One region of the Ensifer sp. SSB1 genome, then DNA from elsewhere that is predicted to be linked to it. Evidence: riboswitches for the same ligand, from Rfam matches in the RefSeq annotation. Region 1 holds a riboswitch; each other region holds the start of a gene.
What was found. Region 1 has a riboswitch for thiamine pyrophosphate ahead of thiO (glycine oxidase ThiO). Riboswitches for the same ligand answer to the same signal wherever they lie in the genome.
Positions count from the first base shown of each region.

Region 2: another riboswitch for thiamine pyrophosphate. It lies ahead of thiD (bifunctional hydroxymethylpyrimidine kinase/phosphomethylpyrimidine kinase); the one in region 1 lies ahead of thiO (glycine oxidase ThiO).
Region 3: another riboswitch for thiamine pyrophosphate. It lies ahead of thiB (thiamine ABC transporter substrate binding subunit); the one in region 1 lies ahead of thiO (glycine oxidase ThiO).
Region 4: another riboswitch for thiamine pyrophosphate. It lies ahead of thiC (phosphomethylpyrimidine synthase ThiC); the one in region 1 lies ahead of thiO (glycine oxidase ThiO).

Region 1 covers NZ_JAEPRP010000045.1:13,933-21,209, reverse strand. Annotated here, with positions in the region: gene bioD (dethiobiotin synthase) at 1-15, opposite strand, end outside; gene I8N66_RS13615 (8-amino-7-oxononanoate synthase) at 12-1,157, opposite strand; partial or broken gene bioB (biotin synthase BioB) at 1,154-2,169, opposite strand; TPP riboswitch at 2,580-2,700, shown strand; gene thiO (glycine oxidase ThiO) at 2,861-3,832, shown strand; gene thiS (sulfur carrier protein ThiS) at 3,829-4,026, shown strand; gene I8N66_RS13595 (thiazole synthase) at 4,030-4,803, shown strand; gene I8N66_RS13590 (thiamine phosphate synthase) at 4,800-5,405, shown strand; gene I8N66_RS13585 (amidohydrolase family protein) at 5,447-7,144, opposite strand.
Region 2 covers NZ_JAEPRP010000204.1:4,028-11,304, reverse strand. Annotated here, with positions in the region: partial or broken gene I8N66_RS32460 (glycosyltransferase family 4 protein) at 1-161, shown strand, start outside; gene thiD (bifunctional hydroxymethylpyrimidine kinase/phosphomethylpyrimidine kinase) at 306-1,115, opposite strand; TPP riboswitch at 1,325-1,427, opposite strand; gene I8N66_RS32450 (helix-turn-helix transcriptional regulator) at 1,604-1,834, opposite strand; gene I8N66_RS32445 (hypothetical protein) at 1,974-2,657, shown strand; gene I8N66_RS32440 (hypothetical protein) at 2,838-3,269, shown strand; gene I8N66_RS32435 (amidohydrolase) at 3,522-4,676, opposite strand; gene traA (Ti-type conjugative transfer relaxase TraA) at 4,880-7,277, opposite strand, start outside.
Region 3 covers NZ_JAEPRP010000003.1:37,848-45,124, reverse strand. Annotated here, with positions in the region: gene I8N66_RS01150 (multidrug effflux MFS transporter) at 1-65, opposite strand, end outside; gene I8N66_RS01145 (MarR family transcriptional regulator) at 62-565, opposite strand; gene I8N66_RS01140 (ABC-F family ATP-binding cassette domain-containing protein) at 644-2,470, opposite strand; gene I8N66_RS01135 (thiamine diphosphokinase) at 2,474-3,124, opposite strand; gene I8N66_RS01130 (GNAT family N-acetyltransferase) at 3,209-3,694, opposite strand; TPP riboswitch at 3,833-3,950, shown strand; gene thiB (thiamine ABC transporter substrate binding subunit) at 4,000-5,028, shown strand; gene thiP (thiamine/thiamine pyrophosphate ABC transporter permease ThiP) at 5,036-6,661, shown strand; gene thiQ (thiamine ABC transporter ATP-binding protein) at 6,658-7,277, shown strand, end outside.
Region 4 covers NZ_JAEPRP010000021.1:33,500-40,776, reverse strand. Annotated here, with positions in the region: gene I8N66_RS07810 (diaminopropionate ammonia-lyase) at 1-49, shown strand, start outside; gene I8N66_RS07805 (M20 aminoacylase family protein) at 53-1,228, shown strand; gene I8N66_RS07800 (Zn-dependent hydrolase) at 1,258-2,496, shown strand; gene I8N66_RS07795 (hypothetical protein) at 2,666-3,208, opposite strand; gene thiC (phosphomethylpyrimidine synthase ThiC) at 3,692-5,515, opposite strand; TPP riboswitch at 5,605-5,733, opposite strand; gene I8N66_RS07785 (sigma-54 dependent transcriptional regulator) at 5,831-7,195, opposite strand; partial or broken gene I8N66_RS07780 (ATP-binding protein) at 7,199-7,277, opposite strand, start outside.

The sequences.
Region 1 (7,277 bases):
GAAACGGGGCGTCATGGCCGCTCCTCCGCCATCGCCACCTTCAAGCGCTCCAGCATGCGCGTGATCATCGGCCGGTCGACATTCAACGTGATCGCGATCCGAAGCCGCGCGGTCCCCTCGGGAACGGTCGGCGGACGGATCGCCCTGATATCGAAACCTTCGGCGCGCATCCGCGCGGCAATCCGTACAGTGCGGCCGTTGTCTCCGACAATAACGGGGAGGATCTGCGAGCCGCTGCCTTCGATGCCAAGGGTTTTGGCAAGGGCCTGATTGGCGAAGGCCCTGAGGCCATCGAACTCTTCCCGGCGCTGCGGCTCATCCGCCAGCAGCGCCAGCGCTTCACGGACGGCGGCCGCGATCAACGGCGACGGCGCGGTGGAATAGATGAAGTTGCGGGCACGATTGACAAGGTAGTCGCAAAGCACCGCACTCCCACCGATGAGAGCGCCGGAAACCCCGAGCGCCTTGCCGCAGGTGTGCAGCACCACGAGATTTTCCCGACCTTCCAAGTCGGCCGTCAGCCCGCGTCCGTCCGGCCCGAAGACGCCGGTCGCATGTGCCTCGTCGACCACAAGAAAGCCATCGTGCCGCTCAGCAAGCGCGGCGAGATCGGCAAGCGGCGCCCGGTCGCCGTCCATGGAATAGAGGCTTTCGACGGCAATCCACGGATGCCCCATGCCGCCCGCCTTCCGCCACCGGCTGATCGTATCTGCGAACGCGTCGACATCGTTGTGCGCGACGGCACGAGTGACCGCCTTGCTTGCAGCAATACCCTCGTGAGCACTCGCATGGATCAAGGCATCATGAACGATGATATCGTCGCGCTGTGGGAGCATCGAAAACAAGGCGGCATTGGCCGCGTAGCCGCTGGCGAAGAACAGCGTGCGCGGCACGCCGAAGAACGTCGCCGCTTCCGCCTCCAGCGCCTCATGTTCCTCGTGATTGCCGCGCAACAGCCGCGAGCCGCCGGACCCGACCGGCACCCCGCGTTCAATCGCTGCGGCGATTGCCGCCTTCAGGCGCGGCGATCCGGCAAGCGCCAGATAGTCGTTGGAGGTGAAATCCATACCACCGCCGACGACCAGTTCGCGTCGGCGCCCCTTTCGATCGAGGCCGCTAAGCGTCTTCTCGTGGCGCGCGAGGAGGGCCACGGTCATTCGGCCGCGTCCTCTTTTGCCGCAAGTGCCATCGGCTTCAGCCCGAGGCGGCGGAACAGGGACGCATCGTGATCCTCGCCGGGATTGTCGGCTGTCAGCAGCGTCTCGCCGACGAAGATCGAATTGGCGCCGGCAAAGAAACAGAGCGCCTGCGTCTCGTCGCTCATATCGGTGCGGCCGGCGGAAAGCCGGACATGCGACTGCGGCATCAGGATGCGCGCCAGCGCGATGGTGCGAACGAAATCGATCGGATCGACAGGTGCGGCATCGGCAAGCTTCGAGCCCGGGATCGGGATCAGCATATTGATCGGCACGCTTTCCGGCGGCACCGGCAGATTGGCGAGCGTTACCAGCATCGAGATCCGGTCGTCTGCCGTCTCGCCCATGCCGAGAATGCCACCGGCACAGACCTTGATGCCGGCGTCGCGGACATTGGCGAGCGTCTCCAGCCGGTCGGCAAAGCTGCGGGTGGTGATGATTTCGCCGTAGAAGCGCTCCGACGTATCGACATTGTGGTTGTAGTAATCGAGCCCGGCGTCGGCGAGCCGCTCGGACTGTTCCGGGGTCAGCATGCCAAGCGTCATGCAGGTCTCCATGCCGAGTGCCCGCACGCCGCTGATCATGGCGACGATCGCCTCCATGTCACGCTCCTTCGGGCTGCGCCAGGCGGCGCCCATGCAGTAACGTGTCGCGCCGCCATCCCTCGCCTTCCTCGCTTCCGCAAGAACCCGCTCGACTTCCATCAATTTCGACGCCTTGAGCCCGGTCGGGTAATGCGCCGACTGGCTGCAATAGCCGCAATCTTCCGCGCAGCCGCCGGTCTTGATCGACAGCAGGCGGCTCATCTGGATGGAGTTGGGTCGAACGCGGCGCGATGGGCGGACTGCGCGCGATAGAGGAGGTCGTTGAACGGCAGATTATAGATTTTTTTTGCATCAGCCAGAATCCAACGCGGCTCGGTCGCTTTAGCGGTGGCTGAAGTCGACTCGGTCGAACTGTTTACGTCGAGCATGTGTGTTCATTTCCCCGTTCGCGAACCAGTAAAATAGATAGAATCCATAATTATCTATAATTTTCACAAGGACGGGTTAGGGCAACCACTTTTAAGTAGTCACGTGCGCAATTAAGCAATCCAAGGATGCAATATCACGATCCAGCAGGTGACATGAAGGCAACAAACGGCATCGTTTTCCGCTCGGTGAATTGAATTCGGGATAGCAGCAATGAACTCGCAACATCCTGCTCTAATGAGCTTTCCTCCCAACTCATCTGCAGATCTATCGACGCGAGCCGCCTCAACAACGCAGAGACTCAGCAACTTATGCCTCATCCAATTTTTATAGATAATTTTGGCTGGAGGCACTCGGCGTGATGCTCGCATCGGCGGCTCTTGACAAAATCCGGTCCAGCCGTTCAGTTTGAAGCATTCACCAGGGGTGTCCCGGCAAGGGGCTGAGATTCTGCCAGGCGGTTTCCGCGGCGCAGTGACCCGTTGAACCTGATCCAGTTCATACTGGCGTAGGGACGGTGCAGACATCGCTGCCGCATTCGCGTTCGCGCGAGCCTATCGCGGCAAGGCGTCCTTCCATCCCCTACGGCGCGAACTGGGTCTCCAACTATGGAGCCTCGGCAGTGCGTATCATCATCGCGACTTTGCTTCTTTCGGGCCGGCGGCCGGTTCCGCACCGTGGGGCGCATTGACCATGCGCGTCCTGATCAAAGGCGCCGGTGTCGTCGGACTGGCCTTGGCGCATGAACTGAATGGTCGCGGCGTCGAAGTTGCCGTTGCGGAGCGGCAGGCGGACTTCGGCGGTGCAGCATCCTGGTTTGCCGGCGGCATGCTGGCGCCCTGGTGCGAGCGCGAAAGTGCCGAGGAAGCGGTACTGACGCGCGGCATCGGCGCCATCGACTGGTGGGACCGGGCGCTTCCGGGCGAAGTATCGCGCAACGGCACGCTGGTCGTCGCCCCGGCACGAGATGCCGGCGAACTCAAGCGCTTCGCTTCGCGCACGTCCGGCTTCGAATGGCTTGACGCAGCGGCGATCGCGCGGCTGGAGCCGGCGCTTGCCGGGCGCTTCCAGCAGGCGCTGTTCTTTCCCGGCGAAGCACATATCGATCCTCGCCGGGCACTTGTCTTGCTGCGGCAAAAGCTGGTCGAGCGTGGCGTTGCCTTCGTCGAAGAGACGGATGACGGCAGCGGCCACGATATGATCGCCGACTGTGGCGGCGCGTCTCGGATCGGCGCCATTGCCGGCCTGCGCGGCGTGCGCGGCGAGATGCTCTATCTGCAGACAGGCGAAGTAGAGCTGTCGCGACCGGTTCGGCTCATCCATCCGCGCATCCCGCTCTACATCGTGCCGCGCGGCGATGGGCTCTTCATGTGCGGGGCGACCATGATCGAAACCCACGATGGCGGGCCGATTGCCGCCCGCTCACTGATGGAACTCCTGAACGCCGCTTACACGCTGCACCCGGCCTTTGGCGAAGCGCGTCTCATCGAAACCGGAACCGGCGTCCGGCCGGCCTTTGCCGACAACCTGCCGCGCGTCATGTGCGCTGGAAACACCATCACGCTCAACGGGCTTTACCGCCACGGTTTCCTGCTCTCGCCAGCTCTGGCCGAGGAGGCGGCGGATCTTGCCCTTGCCCGGAACCTGAAGGGAGATGCCGCATGAAACTGATCGTCAACGGCGAGGATCACGACCTCGCAGTCGCGAACCTTGCCGAACTTCTGGCCGCACTCGACTTTGAAGGCGATTGGCTTGCCACCGCCGTCAACGGCGAGCTGGTACATCGGACGGATCGCTCGGCCCATGCCCTGAGCGATCGCGACCGGATCGAAATACTCTCACCGATGAAGGGAGGCTGAGACATGCTGACGCTTTATGGACAGGATTTGCGCTCGCGCCTGCTTCTGGGTACCGCCCGCTACCCCTCGCCGGCCGCCCTTGAAGACGCGGTTCGCGCGTCTACGACCGAGATCCTCACGGTTTCGCTCCGCCGCGAAACCGCCGGCGGCCGCCAGGGCGGCGCCTTCTTCGAACTGATCCGGTCTCTCGGCGTGCATGTGCTCCCGAATACCGCCGGCTGCCACTCGGTATCGGAAGCGGTACTGACGGCGAAGATGGCACGCGAAGTCTTCGGCACGAACTGGATCAAGCTAGAGGTGATCGGCCATCAGGATACGCTCCAGCCCGACGTCTTCGGGCTGGTGGAGGCCGCACGCATTCTCTCAGCCGAAGGCTTCGAGGTCTTTCCCTATACGACCGACGATCTGGTGGTCGGCGAGCGGCTCGTTGAGGCCGGGTGCAAGGTGCTGATGCCCTGGTGCGCGCCGATCGGCAGTGCCATGGGGCCGCAGAACCTCCCGGCGCTCAGGGCCATGCGGGCGCATTTTCCAGATATGCCGCTGATCGTCGACGCCGGCATCGGCCGCCCGTCGCATGCAACGACGGTGATGGAACTCGGCTTCGACGCGGTCCTGCTGAACACTGCCGTTGCCGGCGCAGCAAAACCGGCTCTCATGGCCGCGGCCTTCGCCCGGGCGATCGATGCAGGACGTGACGCCTTTGAGGCCGGCATGCTGGAGCCACGCGATTTTGCCGTCCCCTCCACCCCCGTCATCGGAAAGGCGGTGTTTGCGTGAAACTTGATCCCTTCTACCTCATCGTCGACAGCGCCCGGTGGATCGAGCGGCTGGTGCCGCTCGGCGTCAAACTGGTGCAGCTTCGCGTCAAAGACCGCCCGGAAGCGGAGCTTCGCGACGAGATCCGTGCGGCCAAGGCAGTCTGCAAACGTCATGGCTGCCAGCTTGTCGTCAACGACTACTGGCGCCTCGCGATCGCCGAAGGCTGCGACTTCGTCCACCTCGGCCAGGAGGATCTGGCGGAGGCGGATCTTGCCGCGATCCGCGCAGCCGGCCTGAAGCTCGGCCTTAGCACCCACGACGAGGCAGAGCTTGAGACGGCGATTGCCGCGAAACCCGACTATGTTGCGCTCGGGCCGATCTATCCGACGATCCTGAAGCAGATGAAATGGGATCCGCAGGGGTTGCCGCGGCTCTCCGCCTGGCGGGAACGCGTCCAGCCGCTGCCGCTCGTTGCGATCGGCGGCCTCAACATCGAGCGGATCGCCGGCGTCTTCGAGCACGGCGCGGACAGCGCCGCCGTCGTCACCGATATCACGCTCAATATCGACCCCGAGGGGCGGACACGCGAATGGATTGCACGCACGGCCCCATGGCGCTGATCGAGACAAACGGCAGGGTCACCTGACGCCGCAACGCTGCTTCAGGCAATCGCCAGTTCGGAAAGCCAGGCCGAACCCAGGCCGTGTCTGTCGCAATAGGCCGTGAGGCGGTCGCGCGTCTTGCCCGGTCGGTCAATCCCGAGAAAGCGCGAGGCGTTTTTCCAGAGGATGTTCTGCTGGTGCTCGTCGCTGACGCTGGCGAGCGTCAGCTGCTCGGCAATCCTCGATACATAGGCGTTGTAATCTTTTTCCAGCGCCATCATCGACCAGTCGGTGCCAAACATGAGGTGACGGGCGTCGGGGTCGTAGTCATCAAGCCATTTGTCCAGCAGCTGCCGGATCTCTGCATGGAGGTTCTTGTCGTCGCTGCTGACCAATTCACTGAGATAGCTCAGATCCGCAAACAGGTTGGGGCGACGCTCGTGATCGATCGTCCTGCCGATGATGTCCTCCCAGGTCGGCGGCCCGGAAAACTTGTCCTGGGCACAGGAGACCATCACGCCCGTCGGCGCCCCCGGGCGTATGACTTCGTCGAAAGCGCCGAAATGCGCGAGATTGATCCGCAGCTTGTCGTACTGGTTGGTGTCGAGCAGATCCTTCCAATAGGCGGGGCTTGCAAGGTTGCCGTAGCCGCAGCCGGCCCCGATGCTGTTTTCCGCATGGGCCATGATCGGCACATCGTTGTCGCGGCACCAGACGTAAAGCCGCTTCAGGGCTGCATCGATCGCCGGGTCCGCATTGCCCCATGCCTTGAAGCCCATCGGTGGGTAGATTTTGACGCCGATGAAGCCTTTTTCCATGATCGCATACTGGACGTTTGCCAGCGACGAACCCGGCTTTTGCGCCTCGCGGTGCGGATCGAAGCCGACGAAGCTGTGCATGCGGATGCCATGCTTCCTGGTGACGAGCTGCTGGACCTCGTCCATTACGTCGATCTGGTCGCGCTGCGGCGATGACCGACCGTGCAGCGATTTGTCGAAGTCCAGGATACTCGGTGTGATCAGCGAAAGCCGGCATTTGGACGCGAAGATCTTGATATAAGCCTCGGCCAGGTTTTCCCGGTAATCCTGCATCAGCCGCACGAAAGAAAGATAGGTGCCGATCTGGTCGTGCGCCTTTGCGTTGTTGGCAAGCGTATCGACCTCCGCGTCACTCATGCCGCCCGAACGTCGCTGGTCCAGTCGCCTCTGGAATGTCTGCGGCAGATTGGGGGTGCCGCCGAGTTGCTGCAGCAGGCCGTCATAATCAGGGGATTCGCCGAGGCTGCGCCGTGAGAATGTGGAACGCTGTTCGTTGGCGCGCGAGACCAGTTCCCTGATCGCGACACGCAACTGCTCGTCCTTGCGCCGCGCAAGTTCGGCGTCGGAAATGCGCCGAGCCCCCTTCTTCAGGACAGCGAGCTCATGCTTGACTTTGGGCGCGACGTCGCCAAGCGCGGTCACGAGAAAGACCACCAGCGCGTTTTCCAGTCCCTTCGCTTCCTGCGCATTCGCCGAGAGCCTTTTCTCGGGCATCTTCTCGCGCAGCGCCACGTAGCGAACGAGCCCTTCCACCGGCACATCGGCCGCGTTGAAGAAATGACAATGCACGTCGATGATCGGATGACTGAGACTGCAGGCGCCGGGCGAAGGCAGATGCCGGCATCCGGAAAGCACATTTGCAAGCACGCCCGCCGAAACCAGCCGCAAGACATCACGGCGCGTCACGGCGGCAACCGGACCAGCCCAGTCGACCCCCATCGTCCCCTCCTGTTGCGAGACCCCCTCGAACAATCGGGGAAACATTACTCCGTCCGAAGGCCGCGCGAAACAGCTATTTACTTGCCGTTACTGACATCTCGTAGATCAGCGCGAGTCGTCTTTCAGTCAGACA
Region 2 (7,277 bases), on a different contig from region 1:
GGCTTATAGACGTGCTGAGTACGCCGCGATCCTGGGACAACCTCCGGGCAACCCTCAGGCGCCCGATGAGCCATGTCGACTGTGGCCGCGAGCATGTCGCGCTCTACCGAAAACTGCTCAAGGCAGAGCAGCCGGCTCACGCCAGCGCCGCGGTAGCCTGAACCAAAACGCGCGTCCTCCGTTACTCATCTTGTGTTTGCAGGCGACGAGCTTCCGGCTTCCGATCCGGGAATTCTGTTGCCCTTTAAACAATGCAATAGCCTAGTTTCCTAAAGCTAAGCATGAACAAGGCTCCGGGAATGGAATTAATCGCCGCTGGACCCCCACCACCGATGAAAGTGATGGACCGGCCCCCGCCCCTGCCCGATTTTCAAAGCGGCGCCGGCAACAAGCGCCTCATGCAGATAGGTCTTGGCGGCCACCACCGCGTCTTCAAGCGTCTGCTGGCGAGCAAGACCAGCGGCAATTGCGGCTGACAGCGTGCAGCCGGTGCCATGATCGTTCCTCGTCTCGACCCGCGGACGCACCAAGCGCAACGGTGTATCCCCACTAAAGAGGATATCCACCGCCTCGTCGCCCTTCGCATGTCCGCCTTTCATCAGCACTGCACGCGCACCATACTTCAGAAGCATCTCCGCCTGACGCGCCATTTCCGCCTCGTTCTCCGCAATCGCGCGTCCTGTCAACAACGCCGCTTCGGGCAAGTTCGGCGTCACGATGAGGCCAAGCGGCAGCAACTCCTCCTTGAGCGTCGCGATCGCATCCGCGCGCAACAAGACGTCACCGGAAGTGGCAATCATCACCGGATCGATGACTGCCATCTGTTGATAGCGCTTCAGGCCGGATGCGATCGCGGCAATGGTCTCCTGGCGGGACACCATCCCGATTTTCACTGCACCAACGGCGAGATCTGAAAACACGGCGTCCAACTGCGCAGCAACGACGGCCGGAGAGATATCCTCGACAGCCGTGACACCCCGGGTGTTCTGCGCCGTGACAGCGGTAATCACGCTGGCTCCATAGACGCCAAGCGCCGAAAACGTCTTAAGATCCGCCTGGACGCCGGCGCCACCACCTGAATCCGAGCCTGCGATGGTAACGGCGATAGCGGTCATGGCTGGTTCCACCTGGGAGCAGAGGTACCCTCAAGATGCCGGGTGCTTCCAAGTATCAGCGAGGAAACCGAATGATCAAGACCAGGCATCGGTTGGCTCGTCTCTCGGAATCCTACCTCGCAATATTCCACACTCTGTGCAGGCACCAACGATCTCCCAAAAACAAATGACGGAGATCCAAATGAACGGCGGAGACGCGGCTGATGTGCCAGATAGGCCCTTGCCGTTCCTCCGCCGGTATGATCCGGATCAGGTTCAAGGGTCTGGCTCGCCGCCGTCTCAGCACCGTCAGGTGCGCCCCTCGGCAACGGAGGAAGCTAGGGGAGCGCGGGAGGTGATGTCAACTATTGGCGATCAACATTGCATCACCGTGTTCCCCACCACGTCCGCAGCTGCCACAAGTATGGTCAGCGGCGCTGCCGCAAAGTCGCTCCAATGCGACACTAAGACGGTTCAGCGTGAATCTCGATCGCGTCGTTGCCTTTGATTTAGGCTCTTGGTTTGGAAAAGCGGACACCGGCGCCGCCACCGTTTTCTGGGATGAACTCTATACCAGCTTTCTCAAAAGCCGATCGGACGACGTCGATGGTCGCCTCTCGAAGCCGCTCGCCGCGCTCTAGTCTAGCGATTGTATCGGGCGACACGCCGGCATTTTTCGCTAGATCCCGTGTGCCCCAACCCAGCGCTGCGCGCGCCATCTTACATTGAATCGGCATCATTTCGTAACACCGATACGATTTTCTATTGAAGTGCACTGCATTACTCGTTATCGTATCCCTGTTACGAGTTCCACGCCGTTTCTGGTATGAGGTACCACAAGCGGCCTAGACCCAAATCTAGCTTTAGAGAGCTTGGATCATGGCTGATTCTGAGAATAGCAGAACTATGCCTGCAATTATGCGTGGAAAAGAAAATCCGCAGGGCGGCGCTGCAGAAAATATGCCCCGTCTGATCGACCGCAGAAACCTGCTTCCTGTTGCTTCACGCGTGTTAAACGCGCAGGTCGCGGAAGTCGGCGGTCAGCGACGAGCGAGCGGGCCCACGCCTGTAAGGGAAATGTGGCCCCGGTGGTACGCTTGCCATCAACAGCGGGTGCGAGCGACGCGCCTTAGGCAAAAGGTCGAAGCGGAAATGCTGGAAATCGCGGGTGGCTTTCCGGTGGTCGAGCTGAAGCTTGCTGGAAACGATCCGCCCATCGTCGTCCAGTCCTTGCCCGGCATTAATCGACTGGCTAATCAACTGGACGCGGAGCGGCTGTCCGAGGCACGAGCCGAACTTCGTCGACGCAGGAAGCAATGGAAAGACGCCGACCAGCGATTGGGATACAGTGCGGCGGTCGCTCTGGAACAGGAGCTCGCGGAGCAAGCAGGGATATCCGGACGGGTTATGTGGATCACACGCCCCTCTTCGCTGACAGAAGTTACCGCAAAGCTTCATTGCTTAATCGTTATGCACGATCCCGACCTGAAGCTCGAAGATCCGCCCTGGCCAGAACTTCGGACGATGCTGAAGGATCTTGTTCGACTTGGAGAACGCACCTGAAGCGGCTGGAAGACGTTATGGAGTTGTTACGGCGGCAGATGAAACACACTCGAGGGCACGTTCCTCAACACGGTCGCCAACCACCAAATCAACCGCTTCCGTCAGAATGATGAAAGCTGCTGGCGATCAACAACGAAGCTGTCAGACGGAATTTTCACTCAATCTTGGAGAGCAACCTGAATGGGCCTTGCGTATCCTGGCGAAACAGCAAATGTCCGGGACATAATGAACTTGGCGGCGCAGTACAAAGACGCTGCCGTGGAGCTTGGTCAGGGGCTATCTAAACTCCACCGCATCCCACAACGTCTTCTCGCTCTGCATTCGATCGAACTCTATCTAAACGCTCTTCTGCTTTCCAAAGGCCTCGACCATAAGGCGATTCGCGATTTTGAGCACGATCTTGGCGAGCGGACAAGAATAGCAGTAGAAGCGGGGCTCGTTCTGCGCAAACGGACGGCGGCGCACTTGGCAACTCTTTCCGCAAGCAGAGAGTATCTCATAATCAGGTATGGCCCAGAGCTATCGGCAACCCTCTCGCAGATTAACCGAGTTATGGCGACTCTTGATGAACTCTCGCAGAAGGTGCGAAGAATGTTGAGGGCTAAGTCTTGAGCGACCAGTTCGTTGTCTATTGCCCTTGACTGATAAACTGATACGAGCCAGTTACGTTCAGGTCGCGTCAATGATCATCGATGCGGAACTGTAAGGATTTAGAAGTGGACGGACTCGCCTTGATAGAACCTTCAGCTTCGACCTATAACCGCGCATCTCAATCTGGTTCTGACTACCGAATATTTTGACGCGATTACTTGGCAACGCTCGGGTCATTAGCGGCCTCGCACAATAGCTTCGAAAATAACATTTCTACCCCAGTTCGTTGCGGATCGCCCGCATGAACACCTTGGCACCGATGCCGATCAGATCGTCGGGAAAGTCATAATCGGGATTGTGCAAGCGCGCATGGTTTTCGCCGGCGCCGAGGAAGAACATCGCCGCTGGCGCCACCCGCCCGAAAAGGCCGAAATCCTCCGACCCCTTCATCGGCAGCACGCCCGCGCCCTTGTCATGGCTGACGCCCTCCTCGTCCATGGCCCGCTCGAGCGCGGTGACAGCAGCTTCCGCATTGCTGCACTGGTGGAACACGTCCTCGTAGCCGATCGCAACCTTCAGCCCCGCAGCACCGGCCTCCTTGGCGATCAGCGCCTCGGCGCGGGCCACGAGACCGGCCATGCGTTCGTCGGTCAGTGTCCTAAGCGTCGCCCAGATCTCGGCATGGCCGGGGCTGATGCCGAAGGCCGCCTCGCCGAGCCGCGCATGCGTCACCGTGACAAGCGTATAGGTCTCGTCGAGCGGCCCGTTGTTACCGAGCGCCGTCAGGCCGGCAAGCAGCGAAGCAACAGCAAAGGTCGGCGCAATCCCGTCCTCCGGCGTCGAGGCATGCGCCGTCTTGCCGGACAGCGAAATCCGCATGCCGCGCGAGGCGCAGTTGACCGGTCCGCCGCGCAGCGCCGCATGGCCGAAGCTTAATCCCGGAAAATTGTGCAGCGAAAAGACGAGATCCGGCTTGATCGTCGAAAATTTTGGATCGGCGAGCACGGCCGCCGCCCCCGCGCCGTTTTCCTCGGCCGGCTGGAACATCAGGATCGCCCGGCCCCTCACCGGGCGTTCGCGCCCGAGCCCCTTGGCCAGCGCCATCAGGATCGTCATGTGCCCGTCATGGCCGCAAAGATGCCCCTTGCCGTTGATTTGAGAGCGATGCGCGATCTCGGAAATCTCCTCGATCGGCAGCCCGTCGAGCTCGGCCCGCACCATGACGGTCGGGCCCGGCTCGCGGCCTTCATAGATTGCCGCCACCCCATGCCCGCCAAGGCCTGATATCACCGCATCCGGCCTCGTCTCGGCCAACGCCGTCACGATCGTTTCCGCCGTCTCCCGCTCCTCGCCCGAAACCTCCGGCCGCCGGTGCAGGTCGCGCCGAAAGGCAGTGAGTGCCTCGAGTTCACGGTCGACAAGAAACATAGCGGCACTCCATCTCAAAACTCCACGATCTCGTCCGAGCACTCTAGTGATTTATGGCGTTGGACAATGGGCCACCCTTCAGTCGAATGTCCAAAGCACCACCGCGGTAAGGCTACTCCCTACGGTCCAAGTTATCGTCCGATAAGCGACGCAACACAGGGTCGACGCACGCCGTGACCGTGTTCTCAATCGCGAAAGCTCTTTCACTTGAGAGACAACCCTTGCCTCCTGGTTTGCCGCAAAGACTCTGCCTGCTTGAGTGCAAGGGCCGTTCGCTCGTGGGCGGCGACTTGTTGTATCGTTCGCAAGGCACTCCAAGCCGTCCGCAAATCTGCCTTTTGAGCTTCAGTCATCCGGGATGCTACCTGGTTGAAGAGCTCTCCTTTGGCGTCTTTCGCCGCGATACCGAGAAAGGCGCGCTCACCAAACCGCTCGCTCACGGCCTTGGAGAACCGCTCAAGCTCGGCGCGCACGTTACTATCGCTATGCACGCCCTGGAGGGCGGTTTGCCCGTCACTGCGGCCAATCGCGTCTCGTGCTTGCATGAGCGCCTGCATCGCGCGTGACGACAGTGCCGGAATTTCGATGGCCAACTTCGTTCGCAGGGTCCGCTCTTCCGCTTGGTGTTTCCGTTCCGCCTGATGACGCAGCCTGAGATAGCATTCGAGGTCCCGTGAAAGTGCGCCCGCGTTAGCCAGAGCGCGTTCGCGGTCCTTTTTGTCCGACCGCCAAGCCAGCATTCCGCCTAATCCTCTAAGCGCACCGAATGTCTGGGGACTGACAGCAATCTTGGCGAGAGTAGAACTGGCAGCGCCTGCGTTCTTGAGCATAGCTTCGAAATCAATTGCGCGGAATGCCCTTTGCGGATCAGCGTACACTAGCTGAAAGCGAGAGCCCACTTCCTCCCATTGCTTCTTTAGAGTTGGGTCGATTGCAAGCCTCTCCTCAATTGCTTCTGCAAAAGTTTTAGGGAAACTCTTGATACCCGCAAGCATCGGAGTTTTGTCTTCGCCAGTACTCGATTGCCCCATTCGCGCGGAGGTCGTGCCGAGCCGAATGCTCTGGCCGACGGCCGCCAGCCTCTGAACAAGATCGCTGAGACGCTGCTTTTGCCTGACAGTCCAATCGATGCGGTCACGAACCAGGGTGCGTGCTACAGCCAGCAGATGCAGGCCCCGAGACTCGGAGAAACGAAGCGCATGCCTGTAGAGGGAACGATCTGTGTAGTCGAGCGTCGATTCCTTTGCGTTTGCGCGCGACAAAACTGAAACCAACCCGCCCGCTTTTTCGAAGGACCGCGCTCCATAGTAGATCGCTAGTTCTTCGCGATGCCGCGTCATACCAACGTAGGCGAGGTGGCGATCGAGTGATATTGAGGCCAGCATCTTTACGCTATCGACGGTGGTACCCTGGCTCTTGTGTATCGTTGTAGCGTAACCAAGATCTATATTTGGGTAGGTTCGGCTTTCAACTGTTATAGAGCGGCGGTGCTCTCGCTCCCCGACCTCGACAACAATGCGATTGGTGCCCGCCTCGAGCACCCGACCAATCATACCATTCTTGACGTCTAACATTCGGTCGTTTTTCAGGAAGACGATCTGGTCGCCAGGCGCAAAGTGCCGCACTCCCTCTTCCGCGGCATACGGAGACCCCTCGCCGACAATGCCGCGCTCAACCAATTTCGCTCGCGCCTTCTCGTTCAATATTCGAACGTCGCGGCGCAAATGCGCAAGGATCAATGTGGTTTTTGCGGGATCGTAGTCGCTATCCCAATCGGTGATCAGTCTTTCTACGGCTTCGGCTTTCAGCCCGGTGCTGATGATCCTGCCCTGGTTTTCGTAGGCGCTGACCGCGTCCGAGACTTGTCCGCGAGCCAGGGCCAGTGATGCGGTCTGCATCCAGTTTTTACGTTGGCGGTATATAGTTTCTAGTTCCGAGTAGCCGATCCGCTCTACAACGGCGCGGAAGGGTGCACCCGCCTCGATCGGCTGGAGCTGATCCGGATCGCCAACCAAGACGAGCTTTGCTCCGTTCCTAGCGACGGTCTCAATCAGAGACGCCATTTGCCGCGAAGAGACCATTCCGGCCTCATCAAGAATGAAAACTGTCTTGTCATCGAGAGAGTCCCGTCCCTTCGCCCAGCGCCGCTCCCAAGAAGAAAGTGTTGCAGAGTAGATGCCTGCTTCCTTCTCCAATCCCTCTGAAGCCTTGCCCGCGAGTGCGCCACCAACCACTTGATACCCGGCTGCCTCCCAAATTTCCCGGGCGACTTTCATCATCGTCGTCTTGCCGGCGCCAGCGCGACCGACAATTGCAGCAATCCGGGCCTCACCGGTGACATAGGCGACCGCAGCCTGTTGCTCTTCGGACAGGTGCGAATGGCGTGCGAACATCGATCGCGCCAGCTCTTCGCGAACGCCGTGCGTTGTTCGATGTGCCAGCCAAGCAGCGCACTTGGCCATTTCAGCTTCAAGCCGGATCAGTTTCCTTGTCGTGTATTTGGCCAGTACGCGGGCACCGCTTCGAAAGTCAATTCGCTCACCTTCGATACGCAAGGCCTCGGGGCTTTGAAGGATGCGCGCCAGGATTTGCGTAAACAGC
Region 3 (7,277 bases), on a different contig from region 1:
GGCCCGAGCGCGACCAGGAAGGCGCCGATGATGCTCGTGCGCCGTTCGCTCATGCGACGCGTCATCGCAAGGCTCCGGCCCGGTCTTCGGATTTTTCCACCATCTCCTTGCCTGCAAGGCAGGGATCGAGCTGGCGCAGGTTGTCGCGCAGGATACGCAGGTTGGAACAGAGAAACGCGCGCGTTTCCTCGTCGAGTCCCGCCGTATAGGCGTTCATCATCTCCCGCAGCCCCGTCATCAGCTCGGAAAGCAGCGGGCCGGCCTTTTCTGTGATGACGACGTTCTTGGCGCGGCGGTCCGCAGGATCCGGAACACGCGCGACAAGCCCGGTCGCCTCCAGTCGGTCGAGATAGGCCGACAGCGTCATCGGCTCGATGCCCATGCGTGTGGCGATCTCGGCCTGCTTGATGCCTTCGGTGAGCGCCACCTGGATCAGCGTGCGCGCCTCGCCGGGCGTGATGCCCAGATCCATGGCATTGACCTTGCGGTCGAACGCCCCGCGCAACAGGCGCGAGACATCGGTCAGAAGCATTCCAATGGTTTCGGATTCGAGTTTGAATGGCATCAGCATCGTTCACAAATGATATAATAAGCTTTACTTACCATATCAATCGACGCCATTCAACGTACCAGTGGCTGTGGCTTAGCCCTCGAGCTCCTCGCGCAGCATTTCGAGTTCCAGCCATTCCTCTTCCATGCGGGCAAGATCCGCACGAAGTTTCTCCAGTTCCTGCGCGAGCTTCGCAAAAGCATTTGGATCTTTTGTGAAAAGATTGGGATCGGCCATCTTTTCTTCGCGCTTGGCGGCCTCGGCCTCCGCCTTGGCAATTTCCTTCGGCAGATTTTCAAGCGCGTATTTCTGCTTGTAGGAAAGCTTGCCCTTGGCCGCCTTCGGCGCTTCGGCGGCAGGCGCAGCTGCGTCAGCCTTGGCCTTTTCCGCCTTTTCGGCCCTGCGCTTCTCCTCGATCGCACCCTTGCGCTGCGTCATCATGTCGGAATAACCGCCGGCATATTCGATCCAGCGTCCGTCCGGTGCATCCGGGTTCGCCGGCGCGATCGTCGAGGTGACGGTGCGGTCGAGAAAGTCACGGTCGTGGCTGACGAGGATGACCGTTCCGGCAAAACCGGCGACAATCTCCTGCAGGAGGTCGAGCGTCTCGATATCGAGGTCGTTGGTCGGTTCGTCGAGGATCAGAAGGTTGGTCGCCCGCGCCAGGATACGCGCCAGCATCAGCCTTGCCCGCTCGCCGCCCGAGAGTTCGCGGATCGGCGTGCGCGCCTGCTCCGGCTGGAACAGGAAATCCTTCATGTAGCCGGTGACGTGGCGCTGCTCGCCATTGACGAGCAGGCTCTCGCCGCGCCCATCCGTCAGGTAGTGCGACAGCGTGTCGTCCAGATTGAGATCTTCGCGTTTCTGGTCGAGCGTCGCCATTTCGAGATTGGTGCCGAGCTTGACCGTGCCCGTATCCGGCTCGATCTGACCGGTCAGCATTTTCAGGAGCGTCGTCTTGCCGGCACCGTTCGGGCCGACGAGACCGATGCGGTCGCCGCGATGCACGCGGATCGAAAAGGGCGCAACGATGGTGCGGTCCCCATAGGCCTTGCTGATCTTCTCGGCCTCGATCACCAGCTTACCCGATTCCTTGGCGTCGGCGGCCGTCGCCTGCACCGTCCCTTGCGGCCCCTTGTGGCCGCGATAGACGGCCCGCATGTTCTGCAGCTCACCGAGGCGGCGCATGTTGCGCTTGCGCCGGGCCGTCACGCCGTAGCGTAGCCAGTGCTCCTCACGCTCGATCGCCTTACCGAGCTTGTGCTGTTCCAGCTCTTCGGCCTCAAGCACCTCGTCGCGCCACGCCTCGAAATGGCCAAAACCGCGATCGAGCCGGCGCGACTGGACGCGATCGAGCCACACGGTGGCGGTCGACACCTTCTCGAGGAAGCGCCGGTCGTGCGAGATCAAGACGAGCGCCGAGCGGCTGCGGGTCAGTTCGTCTTCCAGCCATTCGATCGTCGGCAGATCGAGATGGTTGGTCGGCTCGTCGAGCAGCAGGATATCCGGCTCCGGCGCCATGACGCGGGCGAGCGCTGCCCTGCGCGCCTCGCCGCCCGAGAGCTGCTTCGGATCCTCGTCGCCTGTCAGCCCCAGGTGCTGCAGCAGATAGGCGACGCGATACGGGTCGTCGCTCGGCCCCAGGCCCGCCTCGGCATAGGCCTGCACCGTGTCGTAGCCGTCGAAATCCGGCGCCTGGTGCAGATAGCGGATGGTCGCCGACGGATGACGGAACACCTCGCCCGACTGCGCCTCTGCAAGCCCGGCGGCGATCTTCATCAGCGTCGACTTGCCCGAGCCGTTGCGCCCGACCAGGCAGATGCGGTCACCCGGCTCCACTTGCAGGTTCGCGCCGGCCAGAAGCGGCGTGCCGCCAAAGGTAAGGAAGATATCGTCGAGTTTCAGAATGGGAGGCGCCAAGGCTCAGGCTCCGGAAAGATCATAAGGGCGGGCAAGCACGATGGCGCGACCGCTCTTGAGAGTGAAGCGAAGGGGACCCTCCGCAACGTTGGAAACGGTTCGGGACGAGCCGAACGGCAGGGTGAAATCGTCGAGCGGATAGCGCGCATTGACGATCGAAAGGCCGGTAAGTTCGGTCAGACCTAGCACCGAGAAGAGGCAACCCTTCGGCAGGTCGAGCTCGAGCGGACCGGCAAGCAGCGGATAGGCCTCTTCCTCGCCCGAGGTCATCAGCACCGGAAGCCCACGCTCGGCAAGGGCGACAGCATGCAGCAGATGCATGAAGGCGTGGTCGCTGCGGGTGCCGCCGAGCGCGCCCGCGAAAATCAGCCGATCGGCGCCGCGCGATAGCGCTGCCTCAACCGCGATCTCGCCATCCGTCGCCGCCTTTGCCGCCGGATAGGGCTCGCGTGGAACGGAGGCGAACTCGGAAAGCAACGCGTCTTCGGTCGAATCGAAATCGCCGACCCAGACATCGGGTACGACGCCGAGCAAACGGGCATGGCGCATGCCGCCGTCAGCTGCAACGAAGCGGCTTCCGCTCAGCTGTCGTGTCAGCCGGTCGGTCAGCGAAAGGGCGCCGCCAAGCAGAATGGTGAAGGTCGATCGAGCCATGGCAAAGCCCATAGCGCAAAGGACCGCGGAAGGAAAACGAAGAAAACCGTTGGACGACCGGTTCTCGAAATTTTGCTGAAGCCGTCAGTGCCCTTCCGGCACCGGATCTGGAAACAGCATGCCGGCATAGATGCCCGGGGTCGAATCCGGAATCTCGAACGCACCGGCTACCCGCTCGTAGAACTTCGCCGGTCCGACGCCGCCGATGACTGCATAGCCATAGCCGGCCTCGCGCATCGCCGTCAGGCTGGCGATCAGCAGCGCCTCGCCAATCCCCTGGCCGCGCATGCCTTCATCGACGCCAGTCGGACCGAAGAAGCCGAGCGCGGTCACGTCGTGGCAGGCAAAGCCGACGATCTTTTCCTCGTGCACCGCGACATGCATGCGCGTCGGGGTGGAAGAGAAGGCCGCTTCCGCCTCGCCCGCCCAGCCGGCACCAAAGGTCTTCTCGATCCAGGAGACGACCAGGCGGCGCTCCGGCGCCATGGCACGGCGAATGCTGATACCCGCTCCAAGCCTCGACTGAGGCTGAGACGGCAGGGCGTAAAGTCGAACGAGCATATCTGGCATGGCGTTTCCTCCTCGCTGCAGTGGTGTAGCGCAGTTGGCGGCTTACGCAAATACGAGCCAATGCCCCGCTCCAAGGCGCCACTTTCGGCTCCCCCCAAACATCGCTTGCCATGGAACCAACGTGGCGGTAAATCTTTTGCCGCTCTAACGGGGTGCCTCCCGACCGCATAGCGGCCGGAGGCTGAGAGGCGTGCAACGCCAACCCGCGGAACCTGATCCGGCTCATACCGGCGGAGGGATTAGACGCGATCGGATCGATACGCCCTTTTCCCATGCAACAACGAACTTTGGGAGAGGTGCCTGCCATGTCCAATTTATCGCAACACAAACTGTTTAGCCGGCTAGCTCTGGCTGCTACCGCAAGTCTCGTCTTCGCCCACCATGCAACGGCAGCCGACAAGACGCTGACGGTCTATACCTATGAGAGCTTCATCACCGAATGGGGCCCGGGCGCCAAGGTGGCGGAAGCCTTCGAAAAGACCTGCGAGTGCAAGGTCAATTATGTCGGCGTCGCCGATGGTGTCGAATTGCTCACCCGCCTGAAGCTCGAAGGCGACGCCTCGAAGGCCGACATCGTGCTCGGCCTCGATACCAACCTCGTGGCGGAAGCCAAGGCGACCGGCTTCTTCGCGCCGCACGGCGTCGATGCCAAGGAGCTGAAGGTTCCGGGCGGCTTCTCCGACGATACCTTCCTTCCCTATGATTACGGCCACTTCGCCGTCGTCTACGATACCGAAACGTTGAAGACGCCACCGAAGAGTCTGAAGGAGCTCGTCGAAGGCGACCCGTCACAGAAGATCGTCATCGAGGACCCGCGCACCTCGACGCCGGGCCTCGGCCTGCTGCTCTGGGTCAAGGCCGTCTATGGCGACGAGGCCGGCGCTGCCTGGGCTAAGCTCAAGGACCGCGTTCTGACCGTCACTCCCGGCTGGTCGGAAGCGTACGGCCTCTTCACCAAGGGCGAAGCACCGATGGTGCTCTCCTACACCACCTCGCCGGCCTATCACATGGTCGCGGAAAACAACGAGCGCTACCAGGCGGCGGCCTTCTCCGAAGGCCACTACATCCAGATCGAAGTCGCCGGCATGACCAAGCATGCCAAGGAGCCGGACCTGGCAAAACAGTTCCTGAGCTTCATGACCGGGCCGGAGTTCCAGTCGATCATCCCGACGACCAACTGGATGATGCCGGTCGGCGTCACCAGCGAGCCGCTGCCGGATGCCTTCAACAAGCTGGTCAATCCGGAGAAGACCTTCCTGCTGCCGTCGGAAGAAGTCGCGAAGAACCGCAAGGCCTGGATCGACGAATGGCTTGCCGCCATGAGCAAGAGCTGAGGCCGGATTGTTCGCACTGCGCGAAAACCGCATGACTGTTGTCGCCGGGGCGCTCTGCCTCGGCGCCTTCCTGCTCTTCGTCGGCCTGGCGATCGCAGCCTTGCTCGCCCAGACCGCCGGCACGAACGAAGGCAACCTGTTCGACGCCTATATCTGGCGCGTCACCCGCTTCACGCTGCTGCAGGCAACCCTCTCGACGCTGCTGTCGGTGCTGTTCGCCATTCCCGTGGCGCGGGCACTGGCGCGGCGGCCTCGGTTCTTCGGTCGCATCTGGCTGTTGCGGCTGATGGCGCTGCCGCTCGGCCTGCCCGTTCTCGTCGGCGCGCTCGGTCTGATCGAGATCTGGGGACGCCAGGGCTTCCTCAACTCCGGCCTGCGCTGGCTCGGCCTCGAGCAGCCGATCAGCATCTATGGCCTGTTCGGCATCCTGCTCGCGCATGTCTTCTTCAACATGCCACTGGCAGCACGCCTGTTCCTGGCCGGGCTTGAACGCATTCCCGCCGAATACTGGCGTAGCGCCGCCAATCTCGGCATGCCGTCCCGCGCGCTTTTCCGCTTCATCGAATGGCCTGTCCTGCGTGGCTTGCTGCCGGGCGCGGCCGGCCTCGTCTTCATGCTCTGCGCCACCAGCTTCACGCTCGTGCTGACGCTTGGCGGCGGTCCCGCGGCCAGCACCATCGAGGTCGCGATCTACCAGGCCCTGCGCTTCGACTTCGACCCGCCGCGCGCGATCGCGCTATCCGGCCTGCAGATCGCCATGACCGGCGCACTGCTCCTCATTCTGCGGCGTCTGGCAACGGAGCCGGAAGAGGGCATGACCGGCGGTCGCACGGTTCGCCGCTTCGATGGCGCAAGGCCCGTCGCACGGCTTAACGATAGCGCCTGGATCATTCTCGCATTGCTCTTCCTCATTGCCCCGCTGATCGCGGTCGTCGTCTCGGGCCTGCAGGCCGATCTCCTCAAGCTTGCGCGCGATCCTAACGTGCATCGGGCACTGGTGACGAGCGCTTCGATCGCGCTTGCCTCGGCGCTCGCCTCCGTCGCCGTGGCTGCCGTGATGATTCGTGCTGCGGCCACGGTTACCGCCCCACGCCATACAGGCGCGTTGGCACGCGGCTTTGCCGGTACGATCGGCGCCAGCACCTCGCTGATCCTGCTGGTGCCGCCAGTTGTGCTCGGCGCCGGCTGGTTCCTGCTCCTCCGCCCCTTCGGCGATGTCGCGCGCTTTGCGCCTGTCATCGTCGTGGCGATCAATGCCCTGATGGCCCTTCCCTTCGTCCACCGGATCCTCGCGCCGGCCATGGCCACGCACGCGGCGCGCTCCGAACGGCTGACGGCAAGCCTTGGCATCCGCGGCTTTCATCGCCTGCGATGGATCGATCTTCCCGCCCTTCGCAAACCATTGCTGATGGCGCTCTCCTTTGCCATGGCGCTATCGCTCGGCGATCTCGGCGCGGTGGCCCTCTTCGGCTCCCAGGACATGGTGACGCTTCCCTGGCTGCTCTATAGCCGCATGGGCAGCTACCGCACCGCCGATGCGGCCGGCCTCGCCCTCTTCCTCGGGCTTCTCTGCCTGATCTTCACCATTCTCGGTACGGCGAATGACAGCCGGCGGGAAGGACGCACCGCATGACCGACCCCACCGCCGCCATCGAACTGCGCCATGTCGAGGTTCGTTTCGAAACGGCCGCGCTGCACTTCGATTGCACCATCGCCACCGGCGGCATCGTCGCCGTTGCCGGCGCCTCCGGTTCCGGCAAGTCGACGCTCTTCCACCTGATCGCAGGCTTTGAAGACCCTGACCGCGGCGAGATCCGCATCCTGGGCGAAGAGGCTGCCAGCAAGCCGCCCTCGGAACGGCCGATCTCCATGATCTTCCAGGACAACAATCTCTTCGCCCATCTCGATATCGCGACCAATGTCGGTCTGGGCATCAACCCGGCGCTTGCCCTGACGGACGAAGATCGAACGACGATTGAGGACGCACTTCGGCGCGTTGGGCTTGAAGGCTTCACACGCCGGCTGCCGCCCACGCTTTCCGGCGGCGAGCGCCAGCGTGTCGCACTCGCCCGCGCGCTCGTGCGGCATCGCCCTCTGCTGCTGCTGGACGAACCTTTCGCCGCACTCGACCCCGGCATGCGCGCCGGCATGCGCACGCTGCTCAGCGAGTTGCATGCGGAAGAAGGCAACACCATCCTGATGATCACACACCATCCCGAAGACGTGAAGGCGCTGGCCGATAGCGTGCT
Region 4 (7,277 bases), on a different contig from region 1:
CGGTTTGTCGCCCGAGACCGTCGCCAACGCATCGAACGAGAGAGGGTGAGCCATGGTGGAAATGGATTTTGACCGGCTTGTCGCGGAGATGACGGCTTGGCGCCGCGACCTGCATGCGCACCCGGAATTCGGCTTCGAGGAACAGCGCACCTCATCCTTCGTCGCCGCAAAGCTCAGGGAATTCGGGCTCGACGAGGTGGTGGAGGGCGTCGGCGGCACCGGTGTCGTCGGCCGGCTGAAACGTGGCAGCGGCAACCGCGCCATCGCGCTCCGGGCCGACATGGATGCGCTCAGGATACCGGAACAGGGAGAGTTGCCCTACCGCTCGAGAAAGCCCGGCACCATGCATGCCTGTGGCCATGACGGTCACACGGCCATGCTGCTCGGCGCCGCCAAGATGCTTGCCGAAGACGGCGGCTTCGATGGTACCGCGTGCTTCATCTTCCAGCCGGCCGAGGAGTGGGGCAAGGGCGCGCTCGCGATGCTCGACGACGGGCTGATGGAACGCTTTCCCTTCGACGAAATCTACGGCCTGCACAACATGCCGGGGCTGCCGATCGGCCGCTTTGAGACCCGCGTCGGCGCGATTATGTCGGCGGAGGACAATTTCGAAATCGTGCTCAAAGGCGTTGGCGGGCACGCGGCGCGGCCGCACTGGGGCAACGAGACGCTGGTCGCCGCCTGTGCCACCGTCGTCAATCTGCAGACGATCGTCTCGCGCCGCCTGTCGCCGACGGATATCGGTGTCGTCTCGGTCACCGAGCTTTTGACCGACGGCACGCGCAACGCGCTGCCCGGTCTCGCCCGCATCCTCGGTGACGCCCGCAGCTTCCGCCCGGAGGTCAGCGCCAGAATCGAGGCGGAGATGCGCGTGATCGCCAGAGGTACGGCGGATGCTTATGGCTGCGAGGTCGAGGTCAACTATACGCGCGAGTTCGTGCCGCTGATCAACGACCCGGCCTTGACCGGCCACGCCTTTGCCGCGGCTGAAGCGGTGTTCGGCACCGGGAATGTCGCAACGGCCGCCGAGCCGATGACCGGCTCGGAGGATTTCGCGCGCTTCCTCGAGCACGTGCCGGGCTGCTTCGTCTTCATCGGCAACGGCGAGGCGTCGGCGCCGCTGCACAATCCGCGTTACGACTTCAACGACGATGCCCTGATCTTCGGCGCGCGCTACCACGCCGAGATTATCCGGCAGAGACTGGCGCCAGCCGACGCCCTGTCATGAACAGAAATCCGCATGAAAACAGGACAGAGATGCCATTTCCTTCCATCAATGCTGCGCGCCTGATCGGGCGCATCCGCGAGCTTGGCGAACTTGGTCGCGATGCTGAGGGCCGATTGACCCGGCTGGCCGGCTCCGACAACGACAAGGCCGGTCGCGATCGCCTCATCGCCTGGATCGAGGCGGCAGGACTCGACGCTGCGGTCGACCGCATCGGCAACATCTTCGGCATCTGGCGCGACGAGGGCAATAGCGGCGAAGCGCCGGTCATGCTCGGCTCGCACATCGACACGGTCATCAATGCCGGCATCTATGACGGATGTTACGGCGTGCTTGCCGCGCTCGAAGTGATCGAGACGCTGAAGGAGCGTGGCGTGTCGCCGACGCGGCCGATCGTCGTTGCCGCCTTCACCAACGAGGAGGGCGTGCGTTTTGCGCCCGACATGCTCGGCTCGCTCGTCTATGTCGGCGGCCTGCCGCTGGAGCCGGCGCTCGCGACCATCGGCACGGATGGCTCGTCGCTGGGCGAGGAACTCGAGCGGATTCGCTATGCCGGCAATGTCGAGCCGGGTTTCCTCAAGCCCCACGCCTATGTCGAGCTCCATATCGAGCAGGGGCCGGTGCTGCAGCGCGAGGGCTTTGCAATCGGTGCCGTCGAGAACCTGCAGGGTATTTCCTGGCAGCGCGTGACGATCGATGGTGTCGCCAACCATGCCGGCACGACACCGATGGCGATGCGCTCCGACGCCGGTCTCGCCGCCGCCCGCGTCAGTCTCTTCCTGCGCGAGCATATCGCCCGCTCGAACGCGCCGAGCGTGGCGACCATCGGCACCATGCGTTTCGAGCCCGACGCGATCAACGTCATCCCGTCGCGTGCCGTCTTCACGGTCGATCTGCGCGATCCGGACGAGGAACGACTGCTGGTGCTCGAAGCGGCGCTGTCGGACTTTCTCGCGCGTATCGGCGCGGAAGAGGGTGTCCAGATCTCGGTCGAGCGGCTTGCACGCTTCCAGCCGGTGGCTTTCGATCAGGGCATCGTCGCGACGATCGAGGCTTCGGCCAGCGCGCGAGGCCTCAATAGCCGGCGCATGACCTCGGGCGCCGGCCACGACGCCCAGATGATCGCCCGCATTGCGCCGACGGCGATGATCTTCGTTCCGAGCCGCGATGGCATCAGCCACAATCCGCGTGAACACACGGAGCCGGATGAGCTCGTCGCCGGCGCCAACGTGCTCCTCGATGTGGTCGAGTGGATGGTGAGTGGTCGCTAGAGGGGGATAGGGACTCTGCGCGTTCGTTGATTGAACGGGATCGATATCGCGCCTCCCTCTGCGCCGTCATGCTCGGGCTTGGCCCGGGCATCCAGACACAGGCGTTTCTGCGTCCGCGATAAACTGCGCACGTCACGTCACCCTTCGTCGTGACGAAGCAGACGTCTCTTCAAGGCTCTCTTTTCGTGTGACCTGCGCTTTTGCTGGATCCCGTATCGCTCTTCTGCCCGGGGGAAGACTCTGGCCGGTTCCCCTCGATAGGCCCTTCGGGCGTCCGGCGGAAAAGGTTGAGGAAACTGCTGCCGCCGTGCCATGCGCTGCCGGTTGGTCCATAATCCCGCCCGTCGCGCGAAGAGGATGAGTGGCGCTCGCTATCTCCGTCAAAGACGCCAACCCCGTCGATGGCGCCACCGCCGCCGCCTGCACCGGTCCCGCCGGGTCCTTCGCCCGCGCCGCTACCATCGCCGGAGCCCCAATCGCCGCCACCCCCATCGCCGCCACCCTCGGTGCCGCCGCTCCCGATGTTTTCGCCGCCTTGGTCGCTGCCGCCCGGAGCACCTTCGCCATTCCCGCCGTCGACATCGGCGTCGTCCGCATGGGCGGCGGAAATCCAGGAAAAGCCCGCGGCAAAACGCCCGTCGCGCGGGAGGCCACCGGCGAGTGCAAGGGCTCCCATCGTCAGAGCCGTCAGTCTCAGCAGGCGTGACCTCAAGTCTTTACTCCTTGTGCGAACGGCGTACTTGCGCCGTTTTGCAAGACCTTCTGCGCGGCAGAGACGGCAATTCATTGCGAATGAATTTCGCCGACAGCGACTTTCGCGTGAACTTTGCATACCGCTCAATCGACGCGGGGACAAGTTATTCGGGTGACGGGTGACGGGTGAAGTGGTGCGCAGGGTGCGGGGCCCATGGCGGCGACCACAACGCGCAGATGGTCGCCAGCCCCACAGCGGCGATCTTCCTAGCCCGCCGTGAAGGCGTCGGCCACAATCTGCGCGAACATATGGAGCCGCATGACCTTTGCCGATGCCAGCGTGCTTCTCGATGGGATCGAGCGGAAGGTGCACGCTCGCCCCTCCCGAGCATGACGGCGAAGGAGTCCGTTGGCGATCACCGCTTCCGCCTCTGGGGCGCTGGACGGAAGTCCTGCGCGAACTGAAGGGGCCGTGACTGGCCCCTTCAGCGTGTCTTTGCGTCTACTCGGCCGCGCCAGCCGCCCCTTCCACCGGCATGTAGAGGTCGCCGCCTTCGCGGTATTTCGCCGCCATTGCCTCCAGCCCTTCCTTCTGCGCCTCGGCCCGGATGTCGTGCGAGATCCGCATGGAGCAGAATTTCGGGCCGCACATCGAGCAGAAATGCGCGACCTTGTGCGCCTCCTTCGGCAGGGTCTCGTCGTGGAAGTTGCGGGCCGTCTCCGGGTCGAGAGAGAGGTTGAACTGGTCCTCCCAGCGGAACTCGAAGCGGGCGCGCGAGAGCGCGTCGTCGCGCACCTGAGCGGCCGGATGGCCCTTGGCGAGGTCGGCGGCGTGGGCGGCGATCTTGTAGGTAATGACACCCACCTTGACGTCATTTCGGTCGGGCAGGCCGAGATGCTCCTTCGGCGTGACGTAGCAGAGCATGGCGGTGCCGAACCAGCCAATCATGGCCGCGCCGATGCCCGAGGTGATGTGGTCGTAGCCCGGTGCGATGTCCGTCGTCAGCGGTCCGAGCGTGTAGAACGGCGCTTCGCCGCAAACGGTGAGCTGCTTGTCCATGTTCTCCTTGATCTTGTGCATCGGGACGTGACCGGGGCCTTCGATCATCACCTGACAATCCTTGGCCCAGGCGATCTTTGTAAGTTCGCCCAGCGTTTCGAGTTCGGCGAATTGCGCGGCGTCGTTGGCGTCGGCGATCGAGCCCGGGCGCAGGCCGTCGCCGAGCGAGAAGGAGACGTCATAGGCGCGGCAGATGTCGCAGATCTCCTCGAAATGCTCGTAGAGGAAGCTTTCGCGGTGGTGGTGCAGACACCACTTGGCCATGATCGAGCCGCCGCGCGAAACGATGCCGGTGACGCGATCGACGGTGAGCGGGATGTAATGCAGGCGGACGCCGGCATGGATGGTGAAGTAGTCGACGCCCTGTTCGGCCTGCTCGATCAATGTGTCGCGATAGACTTCCCAGGTGAGGTTCTCGGCAATGCCGTTGACCTTTTCCAGAGCCTGGTAAAGTGGCACGGTGCCGATCGGAACCGGTGAATTCCGGATGATCCATTCGCGGATGTTGTGGATGTTGCGGCCGGTCGAGAGGTCCATGACCGTGTCGGCGCCCCAGCGGGTCGCCCAGACCATCTTCTCGACCTCTTCGGCCATAGACGAGGTGACGGCGGAGTTGCCGATATTGGCATTGATTTTCACCAGGAAGTTCCGTCCGATGATCATCGGTTCGGATTCCGGGTGGTTGATGTTGGCGGGCAGGATCGCCCGGCCGCTGGCAATTTCCTGGCGAACGAATTCCGGCGTTACATGGTCGGGGATGTGGGCGCCGAAGCTCTCGCCGTCGCGGACCTTCGCCCGCGCCGCCTCGCGGCCGAGATTTTCGCGGATGGCGACGAACTCCATTTCGGGCGTGATGATGCCGGCGCGGGCATAGGCAAGCTGGGTCACTGCGCGGCCAGCCGTTGCCTTCAGCGGTGCGTGCTGGAACGGGAAGGTCGGCGTCAGCCGGTCTCCGCTCACAAAGCCGTTGTCCTCCGGGCGGACGGTGCGTCCCTCATAGGTTTCCACATCGCCGCGGTCGACGATCCAGTTGCGGCGGAGCCGCGGCAGACCGTCCTCGATGCGGATCTCGGCGTCGTCGGCTGTGTAGTCGCCGGAGGAATCATAGACCGTGACCGGCGGCTCGCCCGAGGTCGGGTGCAGCGCGATCTCGCGCATCGGTACGCGGATATCCGGGTGAAGGATGCCCGGCTTGTGGATCTTGCGGGAGGCGGGAAGCGGGCCTTGCGTGACCGAGAGGGGAGTAGGTTTGGTGGCAATATTCATGACGAGGCTCCAAGTTGCGATTGGAGACCCAGTTCTGATGCCGGAAAGATGAAAGACGCTCCGCCAGATGCTGGACGCACGGAATCCTGGCTTCGATATCTGCACCGTCCCTACGCCAGTATGAACTGGATCAGGTTCAACGGGTCACTGCGCTATAGCCGGCAAGCCGACCATCCAGCAGAATCTCAGCCCCTTGCGGGACCCCCCTGGTGAATGCCTAGATCATAGCCATTGATCGGCCCGGGACGTCAAGCGCGAATTCGCCTGTCGATGAAGATGCACCTAATACGTGTGTTTGCGGAAGTGAGTTTGGCGCTAGCGGTCGGCCTTATCCGGTGCCGACCGCTCAGCGTAGTCGGCGCGGTTGATACCATGGCGCTGGAGCTTGTCGTAGAAGGTCTTGCGCGGAATTCCGAGCGCTTCGATCGTCGCCTTGACGTCGCCACGCTGGGTGCGCAGCGCCTCCTTCAGGATTTCCGCCTCATAGCGTTCGAGCCGTTCGGGTAGCGCAAATCCCGGCTGTTTGGCAGGCGCAATCGCTTGTCCGAGTGGGCCTTCGACACCAAGCGCCACCCGTTCGGCAAAGTGCGAGAGTTCGCGCACATTGCCGGGCCAGGCATGGGTCATCAGGTGCTGTTGCGCAGCCGGCGAGATCATGGGTACGTCGCGCCTGAAGCGCTCGGCTGCCCGGGTCAGGAAGTGCGAGAACAGCAGCGGGATATCGTCGCGGCGTTCGCGCAGAGGCGGGATCGATAGCGTCACGACATTCAATCTGAAGTAGAGATCTTCTCGGAAATCGCCGCGCTCAACCGGATTGCCGAGATCGATCTTGGCAGCAGCGATGACGCGGATATCGACCCGTCGCACCTGGTTGGTGCCGAGTGGCGTGATCTCGCGCGCTTCCAAAACACGCAGCATCTTCACCTGCGTTGCCGGCGGCATCGCCTCGATCTCGTCGAGAAACAACGTACCGCCGTTCGCATGCTCTATCCGGCCGATGCGCTTCTTCAAGGCGCCGGTAAAGGCGCCCTGTTCGTGGCCGAAGAGTTCGCTTTCGATCACCGTTTCCGGCAGCGCCCCGCAATTCAGCGCCACGAAGTTGCCGTTGCGGCGCCGGCTCCAGTTGTGGAGCAGGGTCGCGACCACTTCCTTGCCGCTGCCGGTTTCGCCGGCGACCAGCACGTCCACATCGGTATCGGCGATGTGCCGAATCGTCTGGCGCAAGCGTTCCATGACTGGCGTCTGGCCGATCAGCGGCAGGCTGTCTCCGGCTGCCTCCGCGGCCCGTTTCAGCGCGCGGTTTTCCATGACGAGCTTTCGCTTTTCGAGTGCACGTCGCACGCTCTGCACCAGCCGGTCGGCGGCAAAGGGTTTTGGGATGAAGTCGTAGACGCCGTCCTGCAGGGCCTGCACCGCCATCGGAATATCGCCATGGCCGGTGACCAGGATTACGGGCAGGTCCGCGTCGAAGGCCGCGATGCGCCGATAGAACGCCAAGCCGTCGATGCCCGGCATGCGGATATCGCTGACGACGATGCCGTCGAAATTTGCGTCGAGCGTCTCCAGCGCTTCGGCGGCGCTGGCAAACGAGGCGACGGTAAGGTTGGCGAGCTCCAGCGTCTGCGTCATCGCCTTGCGCAGGTGGTTGTCGTCGTCGACGAGATAGACGGTCGGCTGCATTGCTCAGGCCCTCTTCAGGCGAACCGTGAAGACGGTGCCCTTGTCGCTGGTTTCGACGGCGATCTCGCCGCCATAATCGGCG